3 regions of the Arthrobacter sunyaminii genome follow, and region 3 is predicted to be linked to each of the others. Evidence: riboswitches for the same ligand, from Rfam matches in the RefSeq annotation. Region 3 holds a riboswitch; each other region holds the start of a gene.
What was found. A riboswitch is a leader RNA that binds a small molecule or an ion and turns the genes downstream of it on or off. The one in region 3 is predicted to bind S-adenosylmethionine.
Positions count from the first base shown of each region.

Region 1: linked by a shared signal. The riboswitch ahead of KG104_RS01010 (LLM class flavin-dependent oxidoreductase) and the one ahead of KG104_RS10710 (flavin reductase family protein) in region 3 are both predicted to bind S-adenosylmethionine.
Region 2: linked by a shared signal. The riboswitch ahead of KG104_RS05670 (bifunctional o-acetylhomoserine/o-acetylserine sulfhydrylase) and the one ahead of KG104_RS10710 (flavin reductase family protein) in region 3 are both predicted to bind S-adenosylmethionine.

Region 1 covers NZ_CP076456.1:201,171-204,374, reverse strand. The annotation lists gene KG104_RS01010 (LLM class flavin-dependent oxidoreductase) at 1-1,308, opposite strand, end outside; SAM riboswitch class IV at 1,344-1,458, opposite strand; gene KG104_RS01005 (ABC transporter ATP-binding protein) at 1,858-2,682, shown strand; gene KG104_RS01000 (aliphatic sulfonate ABC transporter substrate-binding protein) at 2,790-3,204, shown strand, end outside.
Region 2 covers NZ_CP076456.1:1,292,194-1,295,397, forward strand. The annotation lists gene KG104_RS05665 (VOC family protein) at 286-936, opposite strand; SAM riboswitch class IV at 1,114-1,229, shown strand; gene KG104_RS05670 (bifunctional o-acetylhomoserine/o-acetylserine sulfhydrylase) at 1,301-2,617, shown strand; gene metX (homoserine O-acetyltransferase MetX) at 2,626-3,204, shown strand, end outside.
Region 3 covers NZ_CP076456.1:2,395,855-2,399,058, reverse strand. The annotation lists gene aspS (aspartate--tRNA ligase) at 1-37, shown strand, start outside; gene KG104_RS10715 (hypothetical protein) at 175-828, opposite strand; gene KG104_RS10710 (flavin reductase family protein) at 1,049-1,555, opposite strand; SAM riboswitch class IV at 1,610-1,727, opposite strand; gene KG104_RS10705 (PhzF family phenazine biosynthesis protein) at 1,832-2,668, shown strand; gene KG104_RS10700 (nitronate monooxygenase) at 2,679-3,204, shown strand, end outside.

The DNA of each region.
Region 1 (3,204 bases), 1.7 Mb from region 3:
CGTCCGGTAGGCACCGCGCTTCTGCAGCTCCGGCACCACAAATTCCACCACGTCCTCGAAGGTACCCGGGGTAATGGCGTAGGCCAGGTTGAAGCCGTCCACATCGGTCTCTTCCACCCACCGGATCAGCTCCTCGGCGACGTCGGACCCCGAGCCCACCAGCCGCGGACCCAGCCCGCCGATCCCCGCGGATTCGGCGATGTCGCGCACCGTCCAGGGTTCGCCGTCGTCCTTCGCTTTTTGGAAGTTGTCCGCGGCAGACTGGATCGCATTGGACTGCACATTGCCCAGCGGCTCGTCCAGGTTGTAGGTGGACAGATCCACGCCGAGCCAGCCGGACATCAGGGCCAGGGCACCCTCGTCGCTGGCGTACCGCTGGTAGTCCACATGCTTGGCTTCGGCTTCCTCGGATGTTGCCGCGGTGATGATGGTCAGCAGCGTGTAGATCCGGATGGAGTGGCGGTCCCGGCCGGCGGCTTCGGCGGCATCACGAATCCGGGTGACCGTGGCCCTGAGCTTTTCCTTCGTGGGGGCGCCCACGAAGACGGCCTCGGCATTGCCGGCGGCAAAGGCAATGCCCCGCGGCGAGGCGCCGGCCTGGAAGATCACCGGGGTGCGCTGCGGTGACGGCTCACTGATATGGATGCCGGGAACCTTGAAGTACTTGCCCTCATGGTTGATGTCATGCACCTTCGCCGGGTCGGTGAAGATGCCGCTGTCCTTGTCCCGGACGACGGCGTCATCCTCCCAGGAGCCTTCCAGCAGCTTGTAGATCACCTCGAGGTATTCATCCGCGTGGTTGTAGCGCTCGTCGTGCTCAAGCTGGTCTTCGGCACCCATGTTGCGGGCCGCCGAGGGCAGGTAGCCGGTAACCACGTTCCAGCCAACCCGGCCGTTGGTGAGGTGGTCCAGGGTGGAGAGGCGCCGCGCGAAGGGGTAGGGGTGTTCATAGGCTGTTCCCGCGGTGATGCCGAAACCGAGGTGCTCGGTGACCAGTGCCATGGCGGAGACCAGCAGCAGCGGGTCATTCACCGGCACCTGGGTGCCCTGCCGCAGTGTGGCCTCGTTGGAGTTTCCATACACGTCATAGGTACCCAGGACGTCTGCGATAAAAATGCCGTCAAACAATCCGCGCTCGCAGGTTTGGGCCAGGTTGGCCCAATAGCGGAGATCCGTGTAATTCGCGGACTGGTCCTGCGGATGGCGCCACAGTCCCGGAGACTGATGGCCCACGCAGTTCATGTCAAAGGCGTTGAACCGGATCTGCCGCCGGCTGTTCTGAGGTGTTGAGGAAGATGATTCGGACACGGGGAAATCCTTCGGGACGGGACGCACCCGCTGGGGCGCCGTACTTGCCGTTCGCGGACGCGACACGGCCGGATCCTCATCTGGGGCACCCCGCTACGGAAAGAGGGTTGCCGCCCAACCAGCCAGAGCTTTGCGTTGGGACTCATGATCCTTCGCCACCAGTATTTGCACAGCGGAACAGGCAAGGAAAGAACATGACCCCGTGTGAACGGATTTATGACCCCGCATGACCACTGGTTGGCAGCACGCCCCATCCTGTCCCAGACTCCACAGATAGCTTGGCCTCCACTCCCACCCCCCCGGCGCCCCCGCCGGCACAGGCGGCGTCGAAATATTACGCGGGGGACTTGCCGGTTTCCGCAATCGCGCGTTTAGTTGCTCTTGACCATCCCGAGCGGCTGAGAGACCTGGATCAGTGAAGCCGCAGCAACCCTGGTTGCCGTACCTCCTCCTTGAGGGACGGCAATAGCGAGGACAACACCGCAGGAGGCCTACCGGCCCAAGGCGTTATCCGTAGGGTGCTACTGCCAGGACCGATGGAGAGTTAACATGACCGCTCTGGCTTCACAGTCCCCTGCCGCCGCGCCGCCCCAAACGCGCGCCGCCGGCTCCGCCCTTCCCGTTGCCTTTTCCTCCCTCGGCCGCGCATTCGGCTCCGGCGGTGAAACCCACCAGGTGCTGCGGGACATCACCTTTGACGTACATGCCGGCGAAGTCCTGGCCATCCTGGGCTCCAGCGGCTGCGGAAAGTCCACGCTCCTGCGGGCCGCAGCCGGCCTGGACGCTCCAACCAGCGGGGAAGTCCGGATCAACGGAACACCCGTGCGCGGCATTGATGACCGGTGCGCCGTCGCGTTCCAGGAACCGCGGCTGCTGCCCTGGCAAACCCTGCAGGCCAACATCGCCATGGGCCTGCCCAAGGGCATCAGCGCCAAGAACGGCAAGGCCAAGGTGGCCGAACTGCTGGAGCTGGTGGAACTGGCCGCCTTCGCCAAACACCGTCCCCGGGCAGTTTCCGGCGGCATGGCGCAGCGCGCTTCTCTTGCCCGGGCCCTTGCCCGCACGCCCGGCGTGCTCCTGCTGGATGAACCGTTCGGTGCACTGGATGCCCTGACCCGACTGAAGATGCAGGACCTGCTGCTCGCGGTTCACCGGGCCACCCCCACCACGGTGCTGCTGGTAACCCACGACGTGGACGAAGCCCTCCAGCTGGCGGACCGCATCATCGTCCTGGGCAGGGAGCCCGGTGCTTCCGGAGCCACCATTACAGACACCATCACCGTGCCCGGCCCGCGCCCGCGGAACCGCGCCTCGGCCGAGCTGGCCCGAATGCGCGGCGAGCTCCTGGCCCGCCTCGGCGTCGACCGCCACTAGAACTTCTCCCGGCGTCACCCGTCTAAGGGCCGCTACCCCCGCCGTTCTGCGCCCATTTTGCGCATGAACCGCGATGCCTCGCAGCCAACTCATCAGAAAGAATTTCCATGAACAGCCGTTCCCTCAGTTCCCCCTCAGCTTCCCGCACCGCGCTCAAGGCCCTGGCCGCAGCCGCCGCCGCAGCTTCCCTGCTGCTGACCGGTTGCGTGGCAGGCGAGGATTCCGATGCCGCCGCCGACGCCGGCGCGGCCGACGGCGGAACCCTCACCCTCGACTTCGCCACCTACAACCCGCTCAGCCTGATCATCAAGGACCAGGGCTGGCTGGAATCCGCCCTCGCCGACGACGGCGTCACGGTGGAGTGGGTGCAGTCGGCCGGCTCCAACAAGGCCAATGAAAACCTGCGCTCCGGGGCGATCGACGTCGGTTCCACCGCAGGCTCCGCAGCACTGCTGCACCGCGCCAACGGATCCCCGATCAAGGCCATCGACATTTTCTCCCAGCCGGAATGGGCGGCCCTGG
Region 2 (3,204 bases), 1.1 Mb from region 3:
GGGTCCGGCCCGCCCAAAAGGTGCGCGGCTGCCCAAAGCGGCAGCATTTGCCCAACTGGTTCCGCCGCCACCGGGAAAGGCGACCACTTTGGGCAGGCGCATCCGGATTGGGATTCTGCTGCCGGTGCGGACCGGCAGTGATTTCCCGAAGGGTGCGCGGATGCCCAGAACGGCAGCGGATCAGGGGTCCGGTCCGCCCAAAAGGTGCGCAGCTGCCCAAAACGGCAGCGGATCAGGGGTCCGGTCCGCCCGAAAGGTGCGCGGATGCCCAGAACGGCAGCAGAACTAGATCTCGACGAGGCCCTTGGCCGTGTTGAACGTGACGGACATGATGCCGGGCGTGCCCTTGGGGGAAATCCACGTGACACCCACGTTCTCCAGCGGTTCCTCGGCCGGGGTGCCCAGCCACTGCGCCACACGGTCAGCGGAGCCGGCGATGGTCAGCGAGTCCAGCTTCACGGCACCGGGCATGCCGGGCAGGGCGGCCGAGGGGTGCAGTTCCTCGGTTCCGTCATCCCAGCGCAGCATGTACGGCACCTGGGGGTCGGCGATCAGGCCGTTGATGCCGATCTGCCGCCAGGTCAGTTCCTGTCCGTCGGGGAACTTCCGGTTGCCCGGAACGGAGAGCCGTCCAAGCCGTTCTTCAAAGGGGGCGAGGTCATCCACGGCCACGCACCAGCCCATCCAGCCGCCGCCGCACTCGGAGCGCTGGCGCACTGCCTGGCCGAAGGGAGCCTTGTCCGAGGCCGGGTGGTTCAGGGCCTCCACCACCTCGACGTACTGATGGTTGGCCAGGGGAAGGATCATGTTCCGCGTACCAAAACGCGGATGGACGCCGCCCTTGACGAAGTCCGCTCCCAGAGCGTCTGCGATCCTCTCTGTCGTGGCCAAAAGACCGTCGGATTCACTGGCATAAGATACATGGTCCAAGCGCATGCGGCCCATAATGGCACGTTGTGACCAGCGTCTCGACTTAGGACCACCTAAGGCGGCCAAAGGCGCTTTCCCCGCAGCCGCCGGGAAAAGGTACGCGCCATCCGTGCCGCCGACGCCCTGGAAATGATCCGTCACACTCCTTGCAGGCGCCGGACTTATCCGTTTTCATAGGGGATAGGTCATGAGTGCCAGCAGATAGCCCCGGCTTGCTGGCCGGCAACCCTCCAACCGCGGTGGGGTGCCCCGGGTGAAGACCTGGCCCTGCCTCAACGGATGCAGGGCAAGCGCGGGTCCCACGTGGCTGCCGGTTACCTTGTTCCGGCCGGAAGTCTCTGTGCGGCCCTTAGGTTATGGGAGCTAAGCAGTGTCAGAAAACTGGTCCTTCGAAACCCGTTCCATCCATGCCGGCCAGGAGCCCGACGCCGCTACCGGCGCCCGCGCCCTGCCTATTTACCAGACATCGTCCTTTGTCTTTCCCAGTGCGGAAGCAGCGGCCAACCGGTTCGCCCTGGCTGAGCTTGCCCCCATCTACACCCGCATCGGCAACCCCACGCAGGAAGCGGTGGAAAACCGGATCGCTTCCCTTGAAGGCGGGATCGGGGCACTTCTGCTCGCCTCCGGGCAGGCCGCGGAAACCTTCGCCATTCTCAACGTGGCCGAAGCCGGAGACCACATTGTGGCCAGCCCCAGCCTCTACGGCGGCACGTACAACCTGTTCAAGCACACGCTGAAGAAGTTCGGCATCACCACAACGTTCGTGGCCGATCCGGACAATCTGGAGCAGTGGCGGGCGGCGGTGCAGCCCAACACCAAGGCCTTCTTCGGTGAGGTGGTCTCCAACCCCCGCCAGGACGTACTGGACATCGAGGGCATCAGCGCAGTGGCGCATGAGGCCGGTATTCCCCTGATCGTGGACAACACGCTCTCCACCCCGTACCTGATCCGGCCCATCGAGTGGGGTGCGGACATTGTGGTGCACTCGGCCACCAAGTACCTCGGCGGGCACGGTACCGCCATTGCGGGCGTCATCGTGGATTCGGGCAATTTTGACTTCGGTGCCGATCCGGAGAAATTCCCCGGCTTCAACACCCCGGATGAGAGCTACAACGGTCTCGTCTATGCCCGTGACCTGGGCGCCGGCGGCATTCTGGGTGCCAACCTCGCCTACATCCTCAAGGCGCGGGTCCAGCTGCTGCGCGATCTTGGCTCCTCCGTGTCCCCGTTCAACGCGTTCCTCATTGCCCAGGGCCTGGAAACCCTGAGCCTGCGCATGGAGCGGCACGTGAGCAACGCCGTCGCGGTGGCCAACTGGCTGGAAGGGCACGACGACGTCGTCTCCGTCGCCTATGCGGGCCTGGAGTCCAGCCCGTGGTTCGAGCGCGGACGCCATTACGGGCCGCGCGGAACGGGCGCCATTGTCTCCTTCGAGATCAACGGCGGCATCGACGCCGGCAAGCGGTTCGTGGATGCCCTGGACCTGCACTCCCATGTGGCGAACGTGGGTGACGTGCGCTCCCTGGTCATTCATCCGGCGTCGACCACCCACAGCCAGCTGGGGGCCGAGGCGCAGCTGGCAGCGGGAGTCAGCCCCGGGCTGGTCCGGCTTTCAGTGGGCATTGAGCACATTGACGACATTATTGCGGACCTCGACGCCGGGTTCCGGGCAGCCAAGGGAGCGTAGCGGGCAGCGTGACACTTCCTTCTACCTCAAACGCTGCCGGAACCGCCGGCCGCACCGCGCCGCAGCACTCCGCCGGGGACGGGGTGCTGCGGCATGCGCGCATCGGCAGCCTGCACCTGGAAACCGGAGGCTACCTGCCGGACGTTTCCCTTGCCTACGAGACGTGGGGGACCCTCAACGCGGATGCGGACAATGCCGTACTGGTGGCCCACGCCCTCACCGGCAGCACCCACGTGGCCCGGGGCAGCAGCGACGAGGACGGCTGGTGGGACGCACTGGTGGGTCCGGGCAAGACGGTGGACACTGACCGGTACTTTGTCGTCTGCATCAACATGCTCGGCGGCTGCTACGGATCCACCGGACCCTCGTCACCGGATCCGCAGGGGCTCCCGTGGGGTTCGCGGTTTCCCTTTGTCACGGTCCGGGACTCGGTCCGCGCTGAGGCACGCCTGGCCGATCAGCTGGGAATCCGCGTCTGGCACACCGTGCTCGGCGGTTCCCTGGGCGGCGCCCGTGCTTTGGAATGGGCCGCCACCGAACCCGGCCGGGTGCAGCGCTGCGCCGTCATTGCCTGCACCGCTGCCAGT
Region 3 (3,204 bases):
GGCTGAGGCCAAGCAGGACGACGCCAAGAAGGACTAGGTCTTTCGCAAGATTCCAGAATGATCAAAGTGCCCGGCCGCTGATGCGGCCGGGCACTTTCATATTTCGACTTCATATTTCGACTTCATATTTCGACGCACCGGTAATTCTCGGTGATTTATTCCGACAGCCTTTTTTTAGCCCGGTGCGGGTGCCGTAGTTGCGGGCCCCATGGAAGTTTCGGGCGCCATAGTGGGGACCGGCAGATTATAGACAACAAGCCAGTAATCTCCGTCCGGCCCGTCCACTGTGATGGATGCCGGGGTTTGGTCCGGTGTGACAATGTGTTCGAAAGACGTCAGGACCGGCCAATTGCAGTTGCTGCTGCTGGAAGTGGTCACTGGGTTTGAATCAGTATCCAGGACCTCGATGCTGTAGTCCCCGGGCTGGTTGCAGGTGAGGAATACGCTGAAGCTGGTCCCCGGTTCCATCCCGGGCAGATCGAAGGTGCTCCTCCCGGTGCCGCGTTCCTCGAGCACGACGCTGGCGTTGAGTGGACGCCACTTGGGGTTTTGCTGGAAGTAGCTCTCAAGACTGATGGGATTGTCCGCCCGGAACAGTGCCGTCATGGCCGGGTCATTGGGGAGAGGAGGCTCCGTGCTTCCGGGGGGCAGTTCCACGCCGATGCTGCTCCGGCTGGAAGAACGGGCTGAGGGGGACGCCGTGGCGGTCTCCTCAGCAGTGGACGACGATGTGGCCGGTTTCGAGGAAACGGCCTCGGGCTCCTCCTGGGCGCTGCATCCTGTCAGCACCAGGCCCAGCGCCGCTGCGGGAAGCAGGGCCTTCTGCATAAACGGCAAATCCGACGCTCTGCCCGGCCTTGCCTTAGTCCGTGATGGGCCATTGGCATTTCTGTTTCTGGTCATCTCCGCTACTTCCTTCCGAAGTAATCCGAAGAACGATAGTGGACCCGGATCCGTATGTAAATGATTGGTAACGGACGGCTGCTGTTATAAACCCGTGGAAACAATTCGCGGCTCCGTATTTCCGGTGCCGACACATTTTTGCCGGTCAGGCGAATTCGGGAACACCCAGACGGCGAAACGCTGAACCGTGGAATATCAGGGGCTCGTGGGCATCCTCGTGTGAGGCATGGCCGTGCACTCGTAGCAGCACCACCTGGTGGTCCCCGGCCGGAACCTCATTTTCCACGGAGCACTCAAGCCAGAGGGCGGCCCGGTCCAGGAACAATGATCCGGAGTCATCCGTGTGCAGATCCAGTCCGGCGAAGCGGTCTCCGGCCCTGGATGCAATCTGTTTGCAGACGCCCTCGTGATCAGAACCCAGAATCGACACGCCGATGCGGGCCGAGCCCCGCAGCACCGGCCACGTGCGGGACGTGTTCTGCACGGCAAACATCACCAGCGGCGGATCCATGGAAACGCCCACCGTGAAGGAAGAAGCAACCAGGCCCTGCGGCTCGCCGTCAATGACCGCGCACAGGGCGGCAATGCCGGACGGAAAACGGGAGAACGCCCGCCGCAATGCAGCGGGTTGAAGGTCGGTCAAAAGTGCCATGCTCAAAAGATCCTCTGCCTCAGGCGCCCGGCAACCCGATACGTCGGTAGCGAAGCGCGGTACTTGCCGGGCCGGTCGGAAACCGGGCGGCCGAATCGTCACCTGGAGCACCCCGCTACGGCGAGAGGGTTGCCGTCCAGCCGGCCAGGGCCCGTGGCTGGAACTCTTGATTCCTGCTCCAACGTAGGCCGGGCAGTACCGGGACACAAACCCCCGCCACAGTTCGTAAACTCCGCTTCATAAAAGTCATGGGAATGAAGGGATACAGTGTGAAGAATGAGACAGCGGTGGTTTAAGCAGGTGGACGTTTTCGGCAGCGAACCGTATTTGGGCAACCCGCTGGCGGTGGTACTCGAAGCGGAAGGGCTGACGGATGCCGAGATGGCCTCCTTTGCCCGGTGGACCAACCTTTCCGAGACCACTTTCGTCCTGCCGCCCACCGTGGACGGGGCCGACTACCGGGTCCGGATCTTCACCCCCGGCGGGGAGATTCCCTTCGCCGGACACCCCACGCTGGGCACGTGCCACGCCTGGCTGGAGACCGGGGCCAAGCGCCGGTACCCCGACGTCGTCGTACAGGAATGCGGCATAGGACTCGTGACGCTGCACGCCAATGCCGGGATCGCGGCGTTTGCCGCTCCGCCCCTGCTGCGCTCCGGTGAGCTGGAGGACGATGTCCTGGACCAGGCCCGGCAGGCACTTGGCCTGGAACCGGAGCAAATCCTCGCCTCCAACTGGATCGACAACGGACCCGGCTGGCTGGGACTGCTGCTCCCGGACGCCGCAACCGTCCTGGCGTTGAACCCGAATCCCGTGATCATGGGCAACCTGCGCGTGGGCGTCATCGGCGCGCAGCCGGCGGACACGGAAACAGACTTTGAAGTGCGCGCCTTCGTACCGGGTCTCGGTATTGCAGAGGACCCGGTCACCGGCAGCCTCAATGCCGGACTCGCCCAGTGGCTGATCGGAGCCTCACTGGCACCGGAACGCTACGTCGTCACCCAGGGCACTGCCGTCCAGCGCTCCGGCCGGGTCCGCGTCTTCACCCGGGACCGCAAAATCTGGGTGGGCGGTTCCACGGTCACCTGCATTGACGGCACCGTCACACTGTAAATCGGGCACCATGTTCACCCTAAACTCGCTCGCCCTTCCGGTTATCGGTGCGCCCATGGCCGGAGGGCCTTCCACCCCGCAGCTGGCTGCCGCAGTGGGGGAGACCGGCGGGCTCGGCTTCCTGGCCGCCGGTTACAAGAGCGCCGGCTCCGTGGCGGACCAGATCACCCAGCTGCGCAGGCTGAGCGGCCGGCCCTTTGGCCTGAACCTCTTCGTTCCGGATGCTGCCAACACCTACCCGGTTGCCGCACAGGATCAGGCTGCGGGCAAGGCTGCAGCCCAGGCCCGAAGAATCGAAGCGGCCCGGACCTTCCGTAAGCACCTGGTCGCAGCAGCAGAACAGGCTCCCGCCGGAACGGCGGTCACCGAACCCGGGATGCCGGATCCCAACGACGACGACGCCTGGCAGGCCAAGCTGGAACTGGTCCTGCGGGAGCGGGTCCCGGTAGTGTCCTTCACCTTCGGATTGCCGGAACCGGCTGTCTTTGCCGAGCTCGCCGCGCAGGGAATCTGCAGCATGGTGACGGTCACTGATG